Linked DNA regions of Pelorhabdus rhamnosifermentans. Each later gene encodes a partner of the first gene's protein in a complex. Links are inferred from orthologs where the notes say so. Each region holds a gene or a part of one and is shown in the gene's direction. Other genes may lie near its edges.

Region 1 (11,593 bases):
ACGATGCTGGATGAGGCGGGCGTTCTTTCGGATAAGGAACTGTATAAGCAGTGCATCTGGGCTAGAGAAAAGTTGTCAACCACGGAAATTGGCTTTGACATCGCCATACCGCATGCAAAAACGAAAGCTGTCAAGGAAACACGGGTGGCTTTTGGAATTGTTAAGGAGGGTGTGGATTATAAGAGCGAAGACGAAAGTCTGGCACATCTGATATTTATGATTGCGGCAGGCGACGGTGCGGATAATTTACATCTGCAGGTGCTGTCACGGTTGGCGCGTAAACTGATTGACCCGGTATTCCGTGATCAACTTCTGAAGGCAAAGGATAAAAAATCAGTAATGGAATATTTATCTGAAGTGTAAAACATGCAGGAATGTTTCCGTTTGCCGATAGAGCCTCATGGTAGCGCAGGAACGGGCTTTTTCCTCCGCTTCTTCGCTGCCATTTGGAACACAAAATGCACCTTACGCTTTGCGTAAGGTGCATTTTTGTCTACGATCTGAGACGCCTGCATATGCAGGTGTCTTTTGCTACTTAGTATAAGATAAAATAAAAGCAATAAAAGGCCTTGTTCTTTTATTTGTTATTTTTTTAAATGGAAGGGGATGGTTGTGACAACAACATTGTCTTTTAAAATGAGCAAGGTACGTAAAACCCAGCCTGTTTGATTATGAAGCAAACGGTGCCAATTCTTTTTTGTTTCAAATTCCGGAATGAGCACAGTAATAAAATCTTCCGGTGCTTTTGCTTTTTCCAGTTTCGATACATAATCAATGAGTGGCTGAATGACGAGACGATAGGGTGAGTAGACAACAACGAGTTTAAAGTCTGTACGGAGGGATTCCCATTTTTTTTCTACACGCTTGCCTGATTCTTCATCAATGGCAATATGGAGAGCAATGACATCATTGGAAATGGCTTTGGCATATTTGAGTGTCTCCGCTACAACGCGCGTTGGTGAAGCAATAGGGACGATTACCATATTTTTTCCAATGGGTGTATTGAATGTAGCTTCAATTTCATCAACAGGCAAATGAAGCTGTTCAGCCATATCATTGTAATGGTGGCGGATTTTTTTTAAAATAAAAATCATGATAGGAATAAAGACAATGACCATCCAAGCGCCATAGAAGAATTTCGTGACAAGAATAATGATTACAACAATCCCTGTAATGACGGCGCCGAAAGCATTGAGTACGGCGCGGATCATCCAGCCTGAACCTTGTTCTTTACGCCAGTGTACAACCATACCGCTTTGTGCGATGGTAAAAGATAGAAATACGCCAATGGCATAGAGAGAAATGAGATTTTCTGTGTTGCCGTCATAGAAGAAAATGAGTAGTCCCGCTGTTATGCTAAGTAAGATGATGCCGTTAGAAAAGCTGAGACGTTCGCCTCGTGTGCCAAGATAGCGGGGCATATAGCCATCTTTGGCTAAAATGGAGAGAAGTGGCGGCAAGCCGTTAAAGGAGGTATTCGCTGCTAAATACAGGACAAGCATGGTTGTAATCTGGATGTAGTAGTACATAAAGCCTCTACCAAAAGTTTTCTCAGCAATTTGTGATAAAGCTGTGACATCTTCAATAGGCAGAATATGAAAATGCATTAAGAGGTAAGTAATGCCAAAGAACATGATACCTAAAATGCCAGACATCAAATAAGTCGTTTTTGTGGCATTTTTTACTTCTGGCTCCTTAAACATGGGAACACCATTTGAAATAGCCTCGATACCTGTCATCGAACTACAGCCATTGGCAAATGCACGAAGCAGAAGATAAAAGACTGGAAAATTTAATTGTTTTTCGAGTGACTGAGGTGGAATAGCAGGAGCTGTTCCTTGGAACGATTGGAAGATACCCGCGCCAATTAAGACGATAATACCAATAATAAAGGCGTAAGTAGGGATAACAAAAGTTGACGAAGATTCGCGAACACCTCGGAGGTTAATGAGCGTTAAAATACCAAACAATACGAAAATGTCGAGCACTACTTGATGTACAGCCAGTTCGGGAAAAGCCGAGACAATGGCGGCCGTACCTGCGGATACACTGACAGCCACAGTCAATGTATAATCGGCAAAAAGTGATGCAGCGGCAGTAAGTGCCGGCCATTCGCCGAGATTATGTATGGCTACGGCATAAGAGCCACCGCCCCCGGGATTGGCTTTGGCTACTTGAACGTAAGATAAAGTAACAATGGCAAGTAAGATTAAAATAGCAATGGCTACAGGTCCAATAAAGCCATAAGCAAGCATACCCGGAATAGCAAGTATGAGCATTATCTGTTCCGGTCCATAAGCAACAGATGAGAGAGCATCTGATGAAAAGATAGCTAAGGCTTTCCACTTAGGTAATTTTTCACGTATCATTTCTTGATTATGCAGCGGTCTACCAATAAGTATGCGCCGCAAAAAGTGCATCATAATTTGATCATCCTCCAAGTATAAGTTAACCGATTTTATTGATTTTTTTTCTTCATGCATAAAAAAAACTCAGAAGGTCCTAATTTTGGTTAGACCTACGGAGTTCGCAGATGAGCCGCTCCGAGTAATTTATCTTTCTTATTATAGACCATTTTGCTCACATCTAATTATACAAAACTTGTAGAAGAAAGAAAGCCTAGCTTTTTCAGTATAAATAATAATTTACAGGTTAAAAATGATGATTTGTTGAATAAATCTCTTCGTTACACCTATTTTGACCTGATCTCTCTATTTATCGGCGTTTTACTTGAAAAAGAACATCGGATAAACCGATGTTCTTTTAAAATTTACCTTTTTAGCGACGCGGATAACATCCGTGAGGATAACAAGGACGAGGATAGCAATGTCTTGGATAACAGCCATGAGGATAACAAGGGCGAGGATAGCAGGCCGTATTTGGTGAACAAGGTGTATTAGGTGAGCAAGTCGTATTGGGCGAACAAGGTGTATTAGGTGAGCAAGTCGTATTGGGCGAACAAGGTATATTAGGTGAGCAAGTCGTATTAGGCGAACATGGTGTATTAGGTGAGCAAGGTGTATTAGGTGAACAGTATGTGTTAGGCCAGCAATTTTTTACGGGATAACAAGGCCTTGGGTAGCAATGATGAGGATAACAGTATCCATAATGAGTGACGCGAGGTGCGTCTTCTAATTCCTCAAAATCTTCAATGTCTTCAATCTCAAAGTCGTCTCTGTCAAGGTCTTCTCTATCATCAAGGTCTTTTCTTTCATCAAAGTCTTCTTTGTCATCAAACATTTATTTTTCCTCCCAAATTCCAGTTTCAGGATTGTAATAACAACCGGCCGGGCAGGCAAGCCAGTTTCTTTGACTATCGCAGCTTTGCGAGAGGGGACGGCAATCATGGCAAGCATAACGATATTCACAACTCTTGCATTTCGTAATGCAATCTTTCGTGGTTTGCCAATAATCAGTCAGTGGTTTTTCATGAAGAATTGTGAGCAGGGATTTCTCTAGCACATTTCCGCAAAGCTGATTGCGGGAAAAAATACAGGGAATGACATCGCCAGTAGCTGTTATGGCTAGTTTTCCTGCTAGACAATTGTGATAGTGCTGTGCTTCAAAAAAAGAAAAACTATCTGTGTAGAAGGGCGGTTGAATAAGGGCTTTTTTATAATTATCAGGTCTTAACTTTTCATCATCCCCTCGCCCAGTGGGGCGGATGACATCGGGGGGGTTGACTTCTACCCCTAAATTTTTGCAGAAATTCATGATATTTTCTACTTCATTTTCATTTGTCTTCATTATTATAGAAGCAATACGTAGGGGAATGTCAGCATTAAGTATACGGTGAATAGCAGTTTGTGTGAGGTCAAAGCTACCTGCGTGTTGTGTAACGGCATCATGGACTGCTGCGTTATCGGCATAAATAGTTGTGGCTATTTGGACCTGATATTTTTTAAAAAAGTCAATGTCTTCTGTTGTAATCAGCGTAGCATTGGAAAAAATTTCAATGTACTCGTACCCTAGTTTATGAGCTGTTACAATAAGTTCGCGCCACTTTGGGTAGAGGAGTGGTTCGCCACCGATGAACTGAATAGCTCGGGCTCCGGACTGAAAAGCTTCTTCCATGACTTTAAGCCAGACTTCATGGGGAACTTGTTGTTTCTCACAGTTGGGGCCACTTGTGGCGTAGCAGTGTAGGCACTTGTTATTGCAAGCAGATGTTAATTCAAGCCAGAGAAAGTCTAGCTTGACAGGAGAAGCTTTTGGTGGCACCGATTGTTGAGGCTCATGATAATAATAATCAGCCAGTTCTAAAGTCACGAGCTTATCGAAAAAATCATAGGAATTGTTGTGTGGAGTATCATGGGGAACTAGGCTTCCTAAATCCTGATTTTCGCATAAACGAAGAAGTTTTACTGCGTGACCATTAATGGAATGGACCTTGCCTGTCTTGAGATTATAAATGGCGCCGCGTGCTGTTCCTTCTACAAGTTTGCAATGATCACGTAATCGAAAATACAATGATACCACTCCTTTTTGCTTCCATAAACAACTCTTAGTTATTTTTATTCCTCTCATATTCCGATTGTGCTTGTACAAAAAAAGTCATGATAGAAAATGATGATTTTATGTTGACAAAATTCAACGTGTTGGTTATAATAAACAAGTCGTAAAAATGTTGTGCGGAAGTAGCTCAGTGGTAGAGCATCGCCTTGCCAAGGCGAGGGTCGCGAGTTCGAATCTCGTCTTCCGCTCCATAGATGATTAAAAACCCAGTTATGTACTGGGTTTTTTGCATTTTTGTTGTTTTTGTTATACAATTATGGTAATATATTAGGCATGGCATGCTGGAATTTGTCCAACCTGTTTGTATTTTTTTTGCTTCGAGTCACAATTAGCATTGACAATTAGCCATTTATGGAACACTAAGATAGAACAGGGCAAGCATGGTCAGTATTTACTAAGGGAGGATATCGCATAAATGAAAGTAACAGTGGAAAGAATAGACAATCATAAAGCCGTATTAGAAGTGGAAGTTCCACAGGAGGAAGTAGGAAAAGCTGTTAACAGAGCTTATCAAAAATTAGCAGCAAAGGTCAATATTCCTGGTTTCCGTAAAGGAAAAACCCCTCGCAAAATTTTAGAAATGCGTATTGGTAAAGAAGCGATCCTTGAGGAAGCTTTTGATTTCATTGTACCTAACGCTTATGGTAAGGCTCTTGAAGAACAAAAACTGGAAGTTGTGAGTCGGCCTGAAATTGATGTTATTACATTAAAAGAAGACGAACCTTGCGTATTTAAAGCAACTGTGATTGTTAAGCCAGAAGTGACACTTGGTCAATATAAGGCTTTGAAAATTGCCGAAGTGAAAGCAGAAGTGAAAGACGAAGAGGTAGAAAAGCAGTTGGACGACATGCGTAGTCGTCAGGCGAAAATGATTGTAGTCCCTGATGCTGTTTTAGCGAAAGGTGATTTTGCTATTATCGATTTTGAAGGCTTTGTTGATGGAGAGCCGTTTAAAGGTGGCGATGGCCAAGGCTATCCATTAGAAGTAGGTTCAGGCAGCTTTATTCCTGGCTTTGAAGATCAACTCATTGGCGCTAAAAGTGGTGAGGATCGGACAGTTAAAGTAACTTTCCCGGATGACTACTTTGTAAAGGAATTGGCAAGTAAAGAAGCAGAATTTAAAGTAGCCATTCAAGATATTAAGCGTAAGGAATTGCCGGAGCTTGACGATGAATTCGCTAAGGATGTCAGTGATTTTGCGACCTTGGAGGAATTAAAGACTGATTTGAAGAATAAGTTAGAAGAGGCTGCGAAGGAAAAGGCCGAACGGGAATTTAAAAATAATGTTGTCAAAACGGCCGTAGATAATGCTCAGATGGATATTCCTGATATTATGGTTGATGACAGAGTGAATATTATGATTCAGGATTTGGCAATCAACTTGGAAAATCGCGGTATGCAGCTTGATAAGTATTTAGAATATGTTCATACGGATATGAATGATTTGAAGAAAAATTATCGCGAGAGTGCTTTAGCTAATGTGAAAGTCGATCTTTTGTTGGAAGCCATTGCGAAAGAAGAAAAGCTGGAAGTGGCTGCTGAAGATTTAGATGCTGAAACTTTAGCTATGGCTGAAACTTATCAAACGACTGTAGAAGAAGTTCGCAAAATTATTACGGAACAGGGAAATATTGGTGCTCTTGGCAGAACAGTTTTGCGTAAAAAGGCGCTTGGCCTGATTATGGATACTGTTGAAACTGTTGAACAAGCATAAAATTAGCTTAGAATATATGAACCGGGGTGTGTTAAATGAATTTTGTGCCGATGGTAGTTGAACAATCAAATCGTGGTGAACGGGCTTATGATATTTACTCACGCCTGTTAAAAGATCGTATTGTGTTTATTGGTGGGCCGATTGATGATAATATGGCTAACCTTGTTATTGCACAACTCTTATTTTTGGAATCGGAAGATCCTGATAAGGATATTCATATTTATATTAACAGTCCAGGCGGTGTTGTGACAGCAGGACTGGCGATTTATGACACCATGCAGTATATTAAACCGGATGTGTCGACTATTTGTTTAGGTAGTGCCGCCAGCATGGCAGCATTACTCTTGACTGCTGGCGCCAAGGGTAAACGCTATGCTTTACCTTACGCGCGTATTATGATTCATCAGCCTCATGGTGGAGCGCAAGGTCAAGCGACGGATATTGAAATTCATGCCCGTGAAATTTTGCGCTTGCGTGAAGTGGGGAATGAAATGCTCGTTCGTCATACTGGCCAAACGATGGAAAAGATTAAGCATGATGTGGAACGCGATTTTTTCATGTCGAGCCAGGAAGCCATGGATTACGGTTTGATTGATGCAGTAATTACTCGCAATGATAAACAAAAGGAGACTTCCAAATAGAGAGGTGATAACATGTTGAAGTTTGGAGATGACAGAGGTCAATTGAAATGCTCTTTTTGCGGTAAGCTACAAGAACAAGTCAAAAAGTTAGTAGCTGGTCCCGGCGTCTATATTTGTGATGAATGCATTGAGTTATGTAATGAAATTATTGAAGAGGAGCTCGGCGAGGCAATTGATGTCGATATGAAGGAAATTCCCAAGCCGAAGGACATCAAGGCGATTTTAGATCAATACGTTATTGGTCAGGAAAGTGCTAAAAAGACATTAGCTGTTGCTGTGTATAATCATTATAAGCGCATCAATATTGGTTCTAAAATGGATGATGTGGAACTGCAAAAATCCAATATTGTTATGTTAGGACCAACCGGTAGTGGTAAGACATTACTTGCCCAAACGCTTGCTAAGATACTCAATGTGCCTTTTGCTATTGCTGATGCTACGTCCTTAACTGAAGCAGGCTATGTGGGGGAAGATGTTGAAAACATTTTGCTTAAGTTGATCCAAGCCGCTGATTATGATGTAGAGAAAGCTGAAAAGGGCATTGTCTATATTGATGAAATTGATAAAATCGCTCGTAAGTCTGAGAATCCTTCTATTACACGTGATGTTTCTGGCGAGGGTGTTCAACAGGCTTTGTTAAAGATTCTGGAAGGTACTGTGGCCAGTGTGCCGCCTCAAGGTGGACGGAAACATCCTCATCAGGAATTTATTCAGATTGATACAACCAATATTTTGTTCATTTGTGGTGGCGCTTTTGACAGCATTGATCGTATTATTAGTGCTAGAATTGGTAAAAAGAACATGGGATTTGGTGCAGATATAAAGACCAAGGAGAAACGCAAAGTAGGCGAGCTCTTACAGCAAATGTTGCCGGAAGACTTGTTGAAATTTGGTTTGATTCCAGAGTTCGTGGGGCGTTTACCCATTATTGTGACACTTGACGCTCTTGATGAAGAGTCTCTTGTCCGCATCCTTCTGGAACCCAAAAATGCCTTGATTAAGCAATATCAAAAATTCCTTGAAATGGATGATGTGCAACTGGAGTTTAAGGACGATGCTCTTAAAGCCATTGCCGACGAAGCTATTAAACGTAATACAGGTGCCAGAGGGCTTCGTGCTATTATTGAAGGCATCATGCGTAATGTGATGTATGAAGTTCCTTCGCGTACAGATGTATCAAAATGTGTTGTCACGAAAGAGGTTGTTCTAAGTACGGAGGAACCTGTGATTGTCACGGCTGGTGAAAAAAAAAGCAAGAAAAAAGAAGCATCAGCATAATTAGTCCTGGTCAAGAAATGGTTAAAAATGAGAGAATCTAATTCTCTCATTTTTTTTTACAAATCTCTTTTTTTCTTTCGGATAAAATGAGTCGGCCTGTCTATACTAATTCTGTACATAAGTCTATGATTGTTCAAATGATTAGACATGGAAGGGAGGACTTAGTCAGTTGGAATATGCAACGAATATTTTCACGATGATTCAGTTTTTCTTTGCAGTGGTCATTGGACTGTATTTCTGGAATCTCCTAAAATCTCAGCAAGGGAATAAGGTGGCTGTTGATCGAGAATCAAAAAAAGAGATTGATAAATTACAAAAAATGCGTTCGATTTCCCTGACGGAACCTTTATCTGAAAGAACACGACCCAGTAATTTTAACGAGATCATTGGACAGGAGGAAGCTCTTAAAGCCCTAAGAGCCGCTTTATGCGGCCCCAATCCTCAGCATGTGCTTGTTTATGGTCCGCCTGGGGTGGGAAAAACTGCCGCAGCCCGGCTGATATTGCAGGAAGCCAAAAAAAATCCCCTATCGCCTTTTGGTGATACTGCGAACTTTACGGAGTTAGATGCTACAACAGCTCGATTTGATGAACGAGGTATTGCAGATCCTTTAATTGGTACGGTTCACGATCCTATTTATCAAGGTGCAGGGCCGCTTGGAATAGCGGGTATTCCTCAACCTAAGCCAGGTGCTGTAACCAAGGCCCATGGGGGAGTTCTTTTCATCGACGAAATTGGTGAACTTCATCCCATCCAAATGAATAAACTACTAAAGGTATTAGAAGACCGGAAAGTATTTCTAGACAGTTCCTATTATAATAGCGAAGATACGAATATTCCTGTTCATATTCATGATATTTTTCAAAATGGATTACCTGCTGATTTTCGTTTAGTTGGTGCTACAACACGCTTGCCGCAAGATATTCCACCAGCCATTCGGTCACGTTGTGTCGAAATTTATTTTCGCCCGCTTTTTCCGGATGAAATTGGCCGAATTGCTTTAGGAGCAGTAGATAAAATTCATTTTTCTATCGATAAAGAGGCTGTTGAGGTTTTGAAGCGTTATGCCACGAATGGACGGGAAGCTGTTAATATTATTCAAATTGCAGCCGGTATTGCTATGAATGAGCAGCGTCAGCAGATCTTACAGCAAGATATTCAATGGATTATTAATTTTGGTCAGTATAGTCCAAGGCCGGAAAAGAAAATTGCGAGTATTCCGCAGGTTGGCATTGTCAATGGTCTTGCCGTTTATGGTCCAGGTATGGGGATGGTGATGGAGATTGAAGCATCCGCCAAGACGAATGAGGCAGGTCAGGGAAAAATCATCATTACAGGCATTGTTGATGAGGAACAGATGGGATCATCAGGGAAAACACTAAAGCGTAAAAGTATGGCTAAGAGTTCGGTAGATAATGTGGCTACAGTTCTTACGAATCGGTTTCAAATTGATTTTAATTCCTGTGATATTCACGTGAATTTTCCTACGGCGGGTCCTATTGATGGGCCTTCAGCTGGGGTGAGCATTGCCACTGCAATTTATTCGGCGGTAAAAAACATTCCCGTTGATAACAAGGTGGCATTGACTGGTGAGTTATCCATTCGGGGCTTTGTCAAACCTGTGGGTGGTGTGGCTTCTAAGATTTTGGCAGCAAAACAAGCCGGAGCCCAAAAGGTAATCATTCCAAAAGAAAATTATCAGGAAGTATTTTTAGAGGCGGGTATTGAAGTGATTCCTGTCGAGACACTTGATGAGGTGCTGAGTGTGGCGCTTATGCAAGAAAGTGAGACAGTTAAATTAGAAGTTGTTTCGCCTCCTGCAAACAAGCCCCGATCCAAGCTTGCCATGCCATTATAGGGTTTCATAAGAGTAGCCGGGAAACTTACCCGGCTACTCTTGTAATTGAAGAAAGGAATTTGACGAAAAGGTAAGAATATGTATAGGTAAGGTCGGTACAGGATGAAAAATGACTACACTATAGCTGTTGTAAGAAAAGAAGTATTAAAGGAGGCGCAAATATGTCAACTACGAAGAAAATGATACCATTATTGCCGCTTAGGGGCATATTGGTTTACCCATATATGATTATTCATTTAGACGTGGGACGGGAAAAATCGATTAATGCTTTGGAAGAGTCAATGGTACATGATAGGTTGATTATGTTGGCAACGCAAAAAGAGGCCCAAAATGATCAACCGGCAGCGGAGGATATTTTTGAAATTGGTACCATTGCTGAAATAAAACAGTTACTAAAATTGCCAGGTGGGACGATCCGTGTTCTTGTGGAGGGCTTATATAGAGCAAAAATTGTCAGCTATATGAGTTTTGATCCTTATTACTCCGTCGAAATTGAAGAGTTTTCTGCTGAAGAAGTAAAGACACCGGAAATTGAGGCGTTAACGCGCACCGTTATTCATCAGTTTGAGCAATGGGTTAAGTTAAGCAAAAAAATTCCGCCTGAAACGCTTGTATCCGTTGTTACTGTAGAAGATGCAGGGAGATTAACGGATCTGATTGCTACCCATTTGTCATTAAAAATCGAAGATAAGCAAGCGTTACTAGATGCTGTACTTATTAAAGAACGCCTTGAAAAGCTTTGTGAAATATTGGCCAGAGAAATGGAAATTCTCGAACTAGAGAAGAAGATTAATGTGAGAGTTCGTAAACAGATGGAGAAAACTCAAAAAGAGTATTATCTGCGTGAACAACTCAAAGCCATTCAGAAAGAACTGGGCGACAAGGATGATCGTACACTGGAATTGGAAGAGTACCGCGAGCGTATGAAAGAACAAGAGCTGCCCAAGGAAGTAGAAGAAAAAGTTCTGAAAGAAATGGATCGTCTGGAAAAAATGCCGCCTATGGTCGCCGAAAATGGCGTAATTCGGACTTATATTGATTGGATATTGTCATTGCCTTGGTCTAAAAGCTCGACAGACAGACTGGATGTTTCCATTGCTGAAAATATTCTCAATGAAGATCATTATGGCCTTGATAAAGTAAAAGAACGAATTTTGGAATATCTTGCCATTCGTAAACTCACGGATCACATGAAAGGACCGATTTTGTGTCTTGTGGGACCGCCGGGTGTGGGAAAAACCTCACTGGCGCGTTCAATTGCCCGTTCTATGGAACGAAAGTTTGTGCGTACTTCTCTGGGTGGTGTAAGGGATGAAGCAGAAATTCGTGGTCATCGCCGAACTTATGTGGGAGCTCTGCCTGGTCGTATCATTCAAGGTATGAAGACAGTTGATTCCAAAAATCCTGTGTTTTTACTTGATGAAGTGGATAAGATGAGTGCTGATTTCCGCGGTGATCCCTCGTCCGCGTTACTGGAAGTACTCGATCCAGAGCAGAATAATACTTTTAGCGATCATTATATCGAATTACCCTTTGATTTGTCGCGTGTACTTTGGATTGTTACAGCCAATGTCATTCACAATATTC
Region 2 (11,422 bases), on another replicon or contig:
AGTCAGCGAATAACTGAAAACAAGGATTGAGCGCAGATTTTATGCGCTCAATTTCTTACTTGTGACACACACGACACCGTGTGCATAAAAAGTATTGATTTTATTAGAAGAATTGTTGACATCTGTGGTAGAGAGTGATAAAATATCAAAGTGTTCAACTGCAAAACAAAAGATTTCCAGGATTTTTGCTTAGTATAGGGAGTGGTGAGATGTCTGAAGGACTTAAAGATGTGAAAAAGGTCATCGGCACCAAACAAGTCACAAAAGCTGTAGAAAAAGGTTTGGCAATCCGCGTCATTATTGCGAAAGATGCAGATCAACGGATTACAGATCCGCTAAAGTTGTTGTGCAAAGATAAAAATATTGTAGTAGAACAGGCACCTTCCATGGCTGAATTAGGAAAAACCTGTGGGATTGAAGTGGGTGCAGCTGCAGTAGCTATTCTTGGGTAGTTTCGTTGTTAAAACATTTTACCATATTATTATTTGGTGAAATTTTTTATAAGTATCAATCTGATTTATGGGAAGGAGGTGCGATTATGCCAACAATTAACCAGTTAGTACGCAAAGGCAGACAGACAATGGAGAAAAAATCCACTGCGCCAGCACTGAAAGAAAGCCCGCAAAAGCGTGGTGTTTGTACGAGAGTATATACAACAACTCCTAAAAAACCAAACTCCGCTTTACGTAAAGTAGCGAGGGTACGTTTAACGAATGGTATTGAAGTGACTGCTTACATCCCTGGTATTGGCCATAACTTGCAAGAACATAGTGTTGTTCTAATTCGTGGTGGCAGGGTAAAAGACTTACCAGGTGTTCGTTATCACATTATCCGTGGTGCTCTTGACACCGCAGGTGTGCAGAAACGTAATCAAAGTAGATCAAAATACGGTGCCAAACGTGCTAAGAAATAAGACGTCAATCATCGCAAAGAGTTTTGTATGAAGGAGGGAAATTTTCATGCCGAGAAAAGGTGCTGTACCAAAGCGTGACGTGCTGCCAGATCCAGTATACAATTCTAAAATTGTTACTCGATTCATCAATAAAGTTATGCTAGATGGTAAAAAAGGCATAGCAGAAAGCATTGTTTATAATGCTTTTGAAATTATGAGAGCCAAAACTGGCAAGGATCCATTAGAAGTATTTGAACAGGCCATGAAAAATGTAATGCCTGTTTTAGAAGTAAAAGCTCGCCGTGTAGGTGGTGCAAACTATCAGGTGCCAATCGAAGTTCGTCCAGATCGTCGTCTGACACTTGGAATTCGTTGGATGGTAAAATATAGCCGTGAACGCGGTGAAAAAACCATGCACGAAAGACTTGCTGCTGAATTAATGGATGCAGCAAATAATACAGGATCAGCTGTAAAGAAAAAAGATGATACCCATAAAATGGCGGAAGCCAATAAGGCATTTGCTCATTATCGGTGGTAAAACAGTGAGGAGTGAGAGATAGTGGCCAGACAGTTTAGTCTTGAAAACACTCGTAATATCGGCATCATGGCCCATATCGACGCTGGTAAAACCACGACAACAGAACGTATTCTCTTCTATACAGGCAAGGTACACAAAATCGGTGAAGTTCATGATGGCGCTGCAACAATGGACTGGATGGTGCAAGAACAAGAGCGGGGTATTACCATTACCTCAGCAGCCACTACGGCCCAATGGAAAGGTCATCGCGTTAATATTATTGACACACCAGGACACGTGGACTTTACAGTTGAAGTAGAACGTTCACTGCGCGTACTTGATGGTTCAGTAGCTGTCTTTTGTGCAAAAGGCGGTGTAGAGCCTCAATCGGAAACTGTATGGCGTCAAGCTGACAAATACAATGTTCCTCGTATTGCGTATGTAAACAAAATGGATATTACTGGTGCAGATTTTTATCGGGTTATCGACATGATGAAAGAACGGTTGGGTGCCCATCCTGTTCCCATTCAATTGCCGATTGGTTTCGAAGATACTTATATCGGTCTAATTGATTTGATTGAAATGAAAGCCGTTGTTTATCATGATGACCTTGGCAAAACAAGTGATTCAGAAGAAATTCCTGCTGACATGAAGGAATTGGCTGATAAATACCGCCAGAATTTATTGGACATTGTTGCTGAAAATGACGATGAGTTAATGATGAAATACCTTGAGGGCGAAGAACTTACGGTAGATGAAATCAAAAGCACCATCCGTAAAGCAACGATTGCTTGTAAAATGACTCCTGTTCTCTGTGGTTCTTCCTATAAGAACAAGGGTGTGCAGCCGCTCTTGGATGCAGTGGTTGATTTTATGCCAGCTCCAATTGACGTACCGGCAATTAAAGGTGTAAACCCTGATACAAACGAAGAGGACGAACGTCCTTCTGATGATAGCAAACCGTTTTCGGCATTGGCCTTTAAGATTATGGCTGATCCTTATGTTGGTAAGCTCGCTTTCTTCCGCGTTTATTCCGGTCAGCTTGCATCAGGCTCTTATGTCTTTAACTCGACGAAGGGTAAAAGAGAACGTATTGGCCGTATTTTGCAAATGCATGCCAATCATCGTGAGGAAATTGAAATTGTCTATACAGGCGATATTGCTGCTGCTGTTGGCTTGAAAGATACGACGACAGGGGATACGCTTTGTGATGAAAAGCACCCCATTATTTTGGAATCCATGGTTTTCCCTGAACCAGTTATTTCAGTAGCTGTTGAACCGAAAACAAAGGCTGACCAAGAAAAAATGGGCGTTGCTCTCGCTCGTCTGGCTGAGGAAGATCCAACCTTCAGAATGCGTACTGACCAGGAAACAGGTCAAACAATTATTTCTGGTATGGGTGAGCTTCATTTAGACATCATCGTTGACCGGATGCTGCGTGAATTCAAAGTAGATTGTACTGTTGGTAAACCGCAGGTTGCTTACCGCGAAACGATTCGTAAGCAAGTCAAGGCAGAAGGTAAATTTGTTCGTCAATCTGGTGGCCGTGGTCAATATGGTCATTGCTGGTTAGAATTGGTTCCACAAGAACCAGGAACTGGCTTCAGCTTTGAAAATAAAGTCGTTGGCGGGGCCATTCCACGTGAATATATTTCTCCAATTGAAGCCGGTGTTAAAGAGGCCATGCAAAATGGTGTTGTAGCCGGATATCCCATGGTTGACGTTAAAGTCATTGTCTATGATGGTTCTTATCATGATGTTGACTCTTCAGAAATGGCATTTAAGATTGCTGGTTCCATGGGCTTTAAAGCAGGTGCTGCAAAAGCCAGCCCAACCATTCTTGAACCGTACATGAAGGTTGAAGTTGTTGTTCCTGAAGACTACATGGGTGATGTTATTGGCGATTTGAACTCTCGCCGTGGACGAATTGAAGGTATGGAGTCACGTAATGGTGCTCAAGACATTCGAGCCTTTGTCCCACTTGCTGAAATGTTTGGTTATGCAACAGACCTTCGGTCTAGAACACAGGGTCGCGGCAATTATTCCATGGAATTTGACCATTATGAAGATGTTCCAAAGAATATTGCTGAGGCAATTGTTACCAAAGTCAAGGGTCATGCTTAAGCATTGAGTTGCTCAAATATGAATAAATTCACTAGACTTACAAATTAAAGATATTAGGAGGCAAAAATAACAATGGCTAAGAAAAAGTTTGAAAGAAACAAACCCCATGTTAATATTGGCACCATCGGTCACGTCGATCATGGCAAGACTTCTTTAACGGCTGCAATTACCATGACACTGGCAAAAGCAGGCGGTGCAGAATTCATGGCGTATGACATGATTGATAAGGCTCCAGAAGAAAGAGAACGTGGAATTACGATTAATACGGCACATGTGGAATATGAAACAGAGAAACGTCACTATGCCCATGTTGACTGCCCAGGCCATGCTGACTATGTAAAAAACATGATCACAGGTGCTGCACAGATGGATGGTGCTATCCTTGTTTGTAGCGCTGCTGACGGCCCAATGCCTCAGACTCGTGAACACATTCTGCTGTCCCGTCAGGTTGGCGTACCAGCAATGGTCGTATTCTTAAACAAGATGGACCTTGTTGATGATCCTGAACTGATTGAATTGGTAGAAATGGAAGTACGTGAATTGTTATCAAGCTATGAATTCCCTGGTGATGATATTCCAATTATTACAGGATCCGCTGTTAAAGCACTTGAATGTGGCTGCGGTAAACGCGAATGCGAATGGTGCGGTAAGATACATGAATTAATGGATGCTGTTGATGAATACATTCCAACACCTACGCGCGACACGGACAAACCGTTCTTGATGCCAGTAGAAGATGTCTTCACAATTACCGGTCGTGGCACAGTTGCTACAGGTCGTGTAGAAAGAGGCGAAATCAAAGTAAGTGATACTATTGAAATCGTCGGAATGACAGAAAAACCAAAAGCAACGGTTGTAACAGGTCTTGAAATGTTCAGAAAACTGTTAGACAGCGCTGTAGCAGGAGACAACATTGGCGTACTGCTGCGTGGTGTTGAAAGAAAAGAAATTGAACGTGGTCAAGTACTTGCAAAACCAGCTTCAATTAAACCTCACACGAAATTTTCGGCACAAGTTTATGTACTGACGAAAGAAGAAGGAGGCCGTCATACGCCGTTCTTTAATGGCTATCGTCCGCAGTTCTACTTCCGTACAACAGACGTAACGGGTGTGACGACGCTTCCAGAAGGCGTAGAAATGGTAATGCCTGGCGACAATATTCGCATGGATATTGAGCTTATTACACCGATTGCAATGGAAGAAGGACTTCGTTTTGCAATTCGTGAAGGTGGCCGTACTGTAGGCGCCGGCGTTGTTTCAGCAATTAATGCATAAGGAAATTACAACCGAGGCAAATAAGGGTGCTGGGGCACCCTTATTGTTAGACCTCTTGGGATCAAGGCGATGAGGTGGAAGGTTGCTGGAAACAGGGGAATTTCCACTGAGAACTGTCCGTTCAATGAAACTGGGCGATAAGGAGGCAATAAAAAATGGCGAAACAGCAAAAGATTCGAATTCGCTTAAAAGCATATGATCACAAGGCATTAGATCAAAGTGCAGTCAAAATTGTCGATACTGCAAAGAGAAGTGGAGCACTTGTATCAGGTCCTATTCCTCTTCCGACAGAAAAAAATATTTTCACGATTTTACGTTCACCTCATGTTAATAAGGATTCTCGTGAGCAATTCGAAATGCGCACGCACAAACGTCTTATTGACATACTGGAACCAACAGCGAAAACTGTTGACGCGTTAATGCGTTTGGATCTTCCAGCCGGTGTGGACATTGAAATCAAGCTGTAGGAGGAGGTGTTAGGGATGGCTAAAGCAATTTTAGGTAAGAAGCTTGGTATGACGCAAATCTTTACTGCAGAAGGTAAAGTCGTTCCTGTTACAGTTGTGGAAGCAGGAAATACCGTTGTACTTCAAAATAGAACAATTGAAAACGATGGCTATAATGCAGTGCAGCTAGGTTTTGGCGCTGCTAAAGATAAACATGTGACGCAGCCCATGAAAGGTCACTTTGATAAAGCCGGTGTAAAACCCGTTAAGTTCATTCGTGAAATGCGTTTAGCAGGTCCTTCGGAATATTCAGTAGGCCAAACAATTGGTGTGGATACTTTTGCCGAAGGTGAAGTCATTGATGTAACAGGCACAGCCAAAGGTAAAGGCTTTGCTGGTACAATTAAGCGTCATAATTTCAGTCGTGGACCCATGGGTCATGGTTCCAAGTCTCATCGTGAACCTGGTTCAACAGGTCCAATGACAAGTGGCGGCGGCGGTCATGTATTTAAAGGTAAAAAGCTGCCAGGTCATATGGGCGGTCAACAAGTGACTATTCAGCGTTTGACTGTTCAACGCGTTGATGATGCACGTAATTTGATTCTCATTAAAGGTGCAATTCCAGGTCCTAAAGGCAGTTTCGTTGTCATTCGCAATACAGTGAAACCGTTAAAATAACTGCCAGTTGTAAGAAAGGAGGATGAACTACATGCCGAAAGTAGCAGTATATAATATCGCCGGCGAACAGACCGGTGAGTTAGAATTAAATGATAATGTATTTAACGTAGAAGTTCTTGACGCTGTTCTTCACCAAGCCGTGATGATGCAGCAAGCAAACCAACGTCAAGGCAATGCTTCAACGAAAACAAGAGGATTTGTACGTGGTGGCGGCAGAAAACCTTGGAAGCAAAAGGGAACTGGCCGGGCTCGTTCAGGAAGTACGCGCTCACCGATTTGGGTTGGCGGCGGTACGGTTTTTGGCCCCCATCCGAGAAGCTATGCTTTTTCGATGCCGAAAAAAGCACGTCGTCTTGCAATTAAAGGTGCTCTTACAGCCAAACTGCAAGATGGGGAACTTACTGTTCTCGAAGAAATTGAATTTGCTGAACCAAAGACTCAAAACGCAGTTGCTATGCTGAAAAACCTAAAATCAGAGAAAAAATCCCTGATTATTACGGCTGACCAGAATGACAATGTCGAAAAGTCTTCACGCAACATTCCAGGAGTTAAAACGATTACATCGATGGGCCTTAACGTAGTTGACCTCTTATATCATGATAAGGTGTTTGTCACGAAAAGTGCAGTCGCCAAGATTGAGGAGGTGCTCGCATAATGTCCAACGCACGTGATATTATCGTTCGCCCGTTAATTACGGAAAAAACGACGAGCTTGATGCAGGATAACAAATTTACTTTTGTTGTCAGACTGACAGCAAACAAAGTTGAAATCCGCCAGGCGGTTGAAGAAATATTTAAAGTAAGAGTTCTTAAAGTGAATACGGTTCGTGTACTTGGTAAAGTGAAACGCATGGGCAAAACCCAAGGAAAACGCGCTGATTATAAAAAAGCGATTATTACTTTGGCACCAGGCGAAACCATTCCATTCTTCGAAGGTGTTCTGTAAGTAACAATTTGATGTAAAGGAGGGACACTTATGTCAGTTAAAAGTTTTAGACCTTATACTCCAGCCAGAAGATTTATGACAGTTGCTGATTTTTCTGAGATTACAACAGATAAGCCAGAACGGTCATTACTTGAACGGCTTGCTCAACATGCTGGTCGTAACAATCAAGGACGTCTTACTGTTCGTCATCAAGGCGGTGGACACAAAAGATTGTACCGATTGATCGACTTCAAACGTACGAAAGACAATATTCCAGCCAAAGTGGCTACGATAGAATATGATCCAAACCGTTCTTCCCGTATTGCTCTTTTAAATTATGCAGACGGTGAAAAACGTTATATTATTGCACCAAACGGCTTAAAAATGGGTGATATTATTACAAGTGGCCCAGAGTCCGATATTAAAATAGGCAATTGCTTGCCACTAAAAAATATTCCTGTTGGTACTTCCGTGCATAATGTGGAACTTAAAATTGGTAAAGGTGCACAACTTGTTCGTAGTGCTGGCTCTGTAGCACAGCTTATGGCCAAAGAAGGCGACTATGCCATGCTTCGTTTACCTTCTGGTGAAATCCGCAAAGTTCATGTGAATTGCCGTGCAACCATTGGCCAAGTTGGCCATTTGGAACATGAGAACATTACAAGTGGTAAAGCTGGCCGTTCACGCTGGCTTGGCATTCGTCCGGCTAACCGCGGTGTAGCCATGAATCCTTGTGACCATCCACATGGTGGTGGTGAAGGACGTTCGCCTGTTGGTCGTAAACATCCAGTTACTCCTTGGGGTAAAGATGCTTATGGTGCTAGAACACGTGTTAAAAAGGCGTCTGATCGCTTGATTGTGAAGAGACGTACGAAATAGACAGTAGAGAAGGGAGGCCAAAGCGGTGTCCAGATCGATAAAAAAAGGACCTTTCGTTCAAGAAAGCTTGATGAAAAAGATCAGCGTCATGAATGAAAACAACGAAAAGAAAGTTGTTAAAACGTGGTCACGCAGTTCAACTATTCTCCCGGCTTTCGTGGGGCATACCATTGCCGTTCATGATGGACGTAAACATGTGCCAGTCTACGTAACGGAAGATATGGTAGGTCATAAACTTGGTGAATTCGCACCAACCCGTACGTTTAAGGGCCATGCCGGCAGCGAAAAAACATCAGGCTTGAAGTAAAGAGCGAGAGGGGGTTAAACTATGGAAGCCAAAGCACTGGCAAAGCACATCCGAATTGCTCCTCGCAAAATTCGCATCGTAATGAATTTAATTCGCGGTAAGAATGTAGGCGAAGCCTTCGCAATTTTAAAGCATGTGCCGAAAGTTGGATCGGAAGTTTTAGAAAAAGTACTCAAATCAGCAGTTGCAAATGCAGAACATAATTGTGATATGAATGCTGATAATCTTTATATTTCAGAGGCCTATGTTGATCAAGGCCCGACTTTGAAGCGGATCCATCCGCGTTCTCGTGGACAGGCGTTTAAAATTTTGAAACACACTAGTCACGTGAGCATCGTAGTCAAAGAAAGATAACAGGCGAGGGAGGGAATAAAAGTGGGTCAAAAAGTTAATCCGCATGGTCTTCGCCTTGGTGTCATCAAAACGTGGGATGCGAAATGGTATGCCAACAAAGACTATGCTACTAATCTCCATGAAGATTTAAAAATTCGTAAATTTATTAAACAGAAACTTTATGCATCCGGTGTTTCCCAAATCGAAACTGAGCGGGCAGCCAATCGGACGAAAGTAACGATTCATACAGCCAAACCAGGTATGGTTATTGGTCGTGGCGGCAGCGGCATTGAAGAGCTCCGCAAAAACTTAAAAGCTTTAACAGGCAAATCGATTGATGTCAACATTGCTGAAATTAAGCATGCTGAACTGAGTGCTACTTTAGTTGCTGAAAACATCGCTTCCCAGTTGGAAAGACGTATTGCTTTCAGACGGGCTATGAAACAATCCATCGGCCGGACAATGAGAATGGGTGCCAAAGGCATTAAAATCATGTGTGGTGGTCGCTTGGGCGGAGCAGAAATTGCTCGCAGCGAAAGTACCCGTGAAGGGAGTATTCCACTTCATACACTTCGTGCTGATATCGACTATGGAACTGCCGAAGCTCATACTACCTATGGTCGTATTGGCGTTAAGGTCTGGATCTATAAAGGCGAGATTTTGCCTGAAGCGAAAAAAGTAGCCCCTGTTGCTCAAGAAGGGAGCGAAAATTAATGCTAATCCCGAAAAGAGTAAAACATCGTAAGCAGTTTCGCGGACGGATGAAAGGCCGCGCTATGCGTGGTAACACAGTAAGCCATGGCGAGTTCGGTCTTGTTGCACTTGAACCGTCTTGGATTACAAATCGTCAAATTGAAGCTGCCCGTATTGCAATGACTCGTTATATCAATCGTGGCGGTAAAGTTTGGATTAAAATATTTCCGGATAAACCAGTTACGGCCAAACCAGCTGAAACTCGTATGGGTAGCGGCAAAGGATCGCCGGAATATTGGGTAGCTGTTGTAAAACCAGGTCGCGTCATGTTTGAAATGGCTGGCGTGTCTGAAGAAATTGCACGTGAAGCAATGCGGCTTGCAGCACATAAATTGCCGATCAAGACAAAATTTGTTAAACGTGAAGATACAGTGGCCCCGGAACAAGAAGTGGGTGGTGACGAATAATGAAGGTTAAAGACATCCGCGAATTCAGCGCAACTGAATTGGAACAGAAATTAGCTGGGCTAAAAGACGAGCTTTTTAACCTTAGATTTCAACATGCAACTGGACAACTAGAAAACCCAGTTCGTATTCGTGAGATCAAAAAGACGATCGCCCGCATAAAAACAATCCAACGTGAACGCGAATTAAACGCATCGCAAGCGTAATCCTAGCTTAGTTAGGCCCCGAAAACGTTGGCCATCAGATAAAGATATTTAAGGAAAGGGGATTATAACACGTGTTGGATGAAAATAATGTGTTAGATAAACGCAGTGACCGTAAAGTAAGAATTGGTAAAGTCGTGAGCGATAAGATGGAAAAAACTGTTGTTGTAACAGTTGAGCGTCTTGTACAGCATCCGCTTTACAAAAAATCCGTAAAACAAACAACTCGGTTTAAAGCCCATGATGAAAATAATGAGAGCCATATTGGCGATACAGTAAAAATCATGGAAACCCGCCCATTATCTAAAGATAAACGTTGGAGAGTCGTTGAGATTCTGGAAAAAGCGAAATAATCTTAAATAATCGGTAAATCGTGGATAAGGAGGGATAACGATGATCCAACAACAGAGTATGTTAAATGTAGCTGACAACACGGGCGCGAAACAAATTATGTGTATCCGCGTTTTAGGCGGTTCTTATCGTAAATATGCCAACATTGGTGATGTTATCGTCGCTGCTGTAAAAGACTCGTCGCCAGGCGGAACGGCAAAGAAAGGCGAGGTCGTGAAGGCTGTTGTCGTTCGTACCAGAAAAGGTCTGCGTCGTCCAGATGGTTCTTATATCCGTTTTGATGAAAATGCCGCTGTGCTCATTAAAGATGATAAGAGCCCAAGAGGCACGCGTATCTTCGGACCAGTAGCCAGAGAGCTTCGTGATAAAGATTTCATGAAAATCATCTCCCTGGCACCAGAAGTAATCTAGTACTAGTATAGGAGGTGTCCTGCTTTGTCCGAGACCGTTAAAATGCATGTAAAAAAGGGCGATACAGTAAAAGTATTGTCTGGTAAAGATAAAGGTAAAGAAGGAAAAGTCATTCAAGCACTGCCGAAAAAAGGCAAAATTGTTGTGGAAGGCGTCAATAAAGTAAAACGCCACACCAAACCAAGTGCGAAAATGCCTCAAGGCGGTATCGTAGTAAAAGAAGCCGCTTTTCATTCCGCAAAAGTAATGCTCGTTTGTCCATCATGTAAAGAACCTACTCGTATTAAAAAGACGGCTCTTGCAAATGGCGTACTTGCCCGGACTTGCAAGAAGTGCAATGAAATTATTGATCAAGATAAATAACGCGGAAAGGAGGTACGACACATGACCCGCCTGAAAGATAAGTATGTAAATGAAGTTACGCAAGAATTAGTAAAGAAATTTGGTTATAAAAACGTAATGGAAATTCCGGTTGTTGACAAAGTTGTTATTAACATGGGTGTTGGTGAAGCTGTAGCTAATCCGAAAGTATTAGATAATGCTGTGGGTGATCTTGCACAAATTACTGGTCAGAAACCCGTCATTACTAAGGCGAAAAAGTCTATTGCTGCATTTAAGATTCGTCAAGGTATGCCGATTGGAACGAAAGTTACGCTTCGTGGAAGTAGAATGTATGAGTTTTTAGATAAACTGATTAATGTTTCACTTCCTCGTGTACGTGACTTCCGCGGAATCAGTCCTCGTGCTTTTGATGGCCGTGGCAACTATACGCTGGGCGTCAAGGAACAACTGATTTTCCCGGAAATCGAGTATGATAAAATCGATAAAATTCGCGGAATGGATATCATCATTGTGACAACTGCCAAAACCGACGAGGAAGCTCGCGAGCTCTTGAAACTGATGGGTATGCCATTTAGCGCATAAC

Evidence for each region.
Region 2: the proteins of tig (region 1) and rpsG are in contact, whole or in part, in a crystal structure (PDB 3GTY), measured with the Thermotoga maritima proteins. The link is inferred for Pelorhabdus rhamnosifermentans from one-to-one orthologs. Residues at the interface, in WP_004081061.1 of Thermotoga maritima: Glu122, Val124, Val129, Leu130, Tyr133, Glu188, Gly259, Ile262, Tyr263, Glu266, Ser270, Glu273, Gln274, Glu277, Arg308, Gln311, Ile312, Ser315, Tyr316, Glu325, Arg329, Arg336, Leu363, Phe366, Trp367, Arg373, Leu377, Arg381, Leu384, Glu387; in WP_004081843.1 of Thermotoga maritima: Lys34, Lys52, Lys55, Glu59, Arg62, Gln63, Glu66, Asn67, Lys69, Val71, Arg95, Ala109, Lys110, Lys111, Gly112, Arg113, Pro114, Glu117, Glu121, Ile124, Ala125, Tyr127, Asn128, Asn129, Thr130, Gly131, Lys135, Asp139, Arg142, Met143.

Annotation. Positions count from the first base shown.
Region 1 is NZ_JAHGVE010000002.1:180,926-192,518, forward strand. The notes cover bases 4,215-7,079. They hold tig (trigger factor), read left to right. Parts: upstream 4,215-4,930; coding sequence 4,931-6,229; downstream 6,230-7,079. Other genes in these bases: Ga0466249_RS04085 (radical SAM/SPASM domain-containing protein), read right to left, coding at 4,215-4,470; clpP (ATP-dependent Clp endopeptidase proteolytic subunit ClpP), read left to right, coding at 6,265-6,870; clpX (ATP-dependent Clp protease ATP-binding subunit ClpX), read left to right, coding at 6,883-7,079. Also shown: Ga0466249_RS04070 (PTS sugar transporter subunit IIA), read left to right, coding at 1-363; Ga0466249_RS04075 (APC family permease), read right to left, coding at 585-2,423; Ga0466249_RS04080 (hypothetical protein), read left to right, coding at 2,915-3,067; more of Ga0466249_RS04085, read right to left, coding at 3,241-4,214; more of clpX, read left to right, coding at 7,080-8,148; ATP-dependent protease LonB, read left to right, coding at 8,318-10,006; lon (endopeptidase La), read left to right, coding at 10,168-11,593. UniProt on the Bacillus subtilis protein: Involved in protein export. Acts as a chaperone by maintaining the newly synthesized protein in an open conformation. Functions as a peptidyl-prolyl cis-trans isomerase.
Region 2 is NZ_JAHGVE010000010.1:43,491-54,912, forward strand. Bases 1-2,694 are described here. They hold rpsG (30S ribosomal protein S7), read left to right. Parts: upstream 1-959; coding sequence 960-1,430; downstream 1,431-2,694. Other genes in these bases: rpoC (DNA-directed RNA polymerase subunit beta'), read left to right, coding at 1-13; Ga0466249_RS13260 (ribosomal L7Ae/L30e/S12e/Gadd45 family protein), read left to right, coding at 210-452; rpsL (30S ribosomal protein S12), read left to right, coding at 539-913; fusA (elongation factor G), read left to right, coding at 1,452-2,694. Also shown: more of fusA, read left to right, coding at 2,695-3,533; tuf (elongation factor Tu), read left to right, coding at 3,606-4,808; rpsJ (30S ribosomal protein S10), read left to right, coding at 4,964-5,275; rplC (50S ribosomal protein L3), read left to right, coding at 5,291-5,932; rplD (50S ribosomal protein L4), read left to right, coding at 5,964-6,587; rplW (50S ribosomal protein L23), read left to right, coding at 6,587-6,877; rplB (50S ribosomal protein L2), read left to right, coding at 6,908-7,735; rpsS (30S ribosomal protein S19), read left to right, coding at 7,761-8,042; rplV (50S ribosomal protein L22), read left to right, coding at 8,064-8,396; rpsC (30S ribosomal protein S3), read left to right, coding at 8,418-9,089; rplP (50S ribosomal protein L16), read left to right, coding at 9,089-9,535; rpmC (50S ribosomal protein L29), read left to right, coding at 9,535-9,738; rpsQ (30S ribosomal protein S17), read left to right, coding at 9,813-10,088; rplN (50S ribosomal protein L14), read left to right, coding at 10,129-10,497; rplX (50S ribosomal protein L24), read left to right, coding at 10,522-10,860; rplE (50S ribosomal protein L5), read left to right, coding at 10,882-11,421.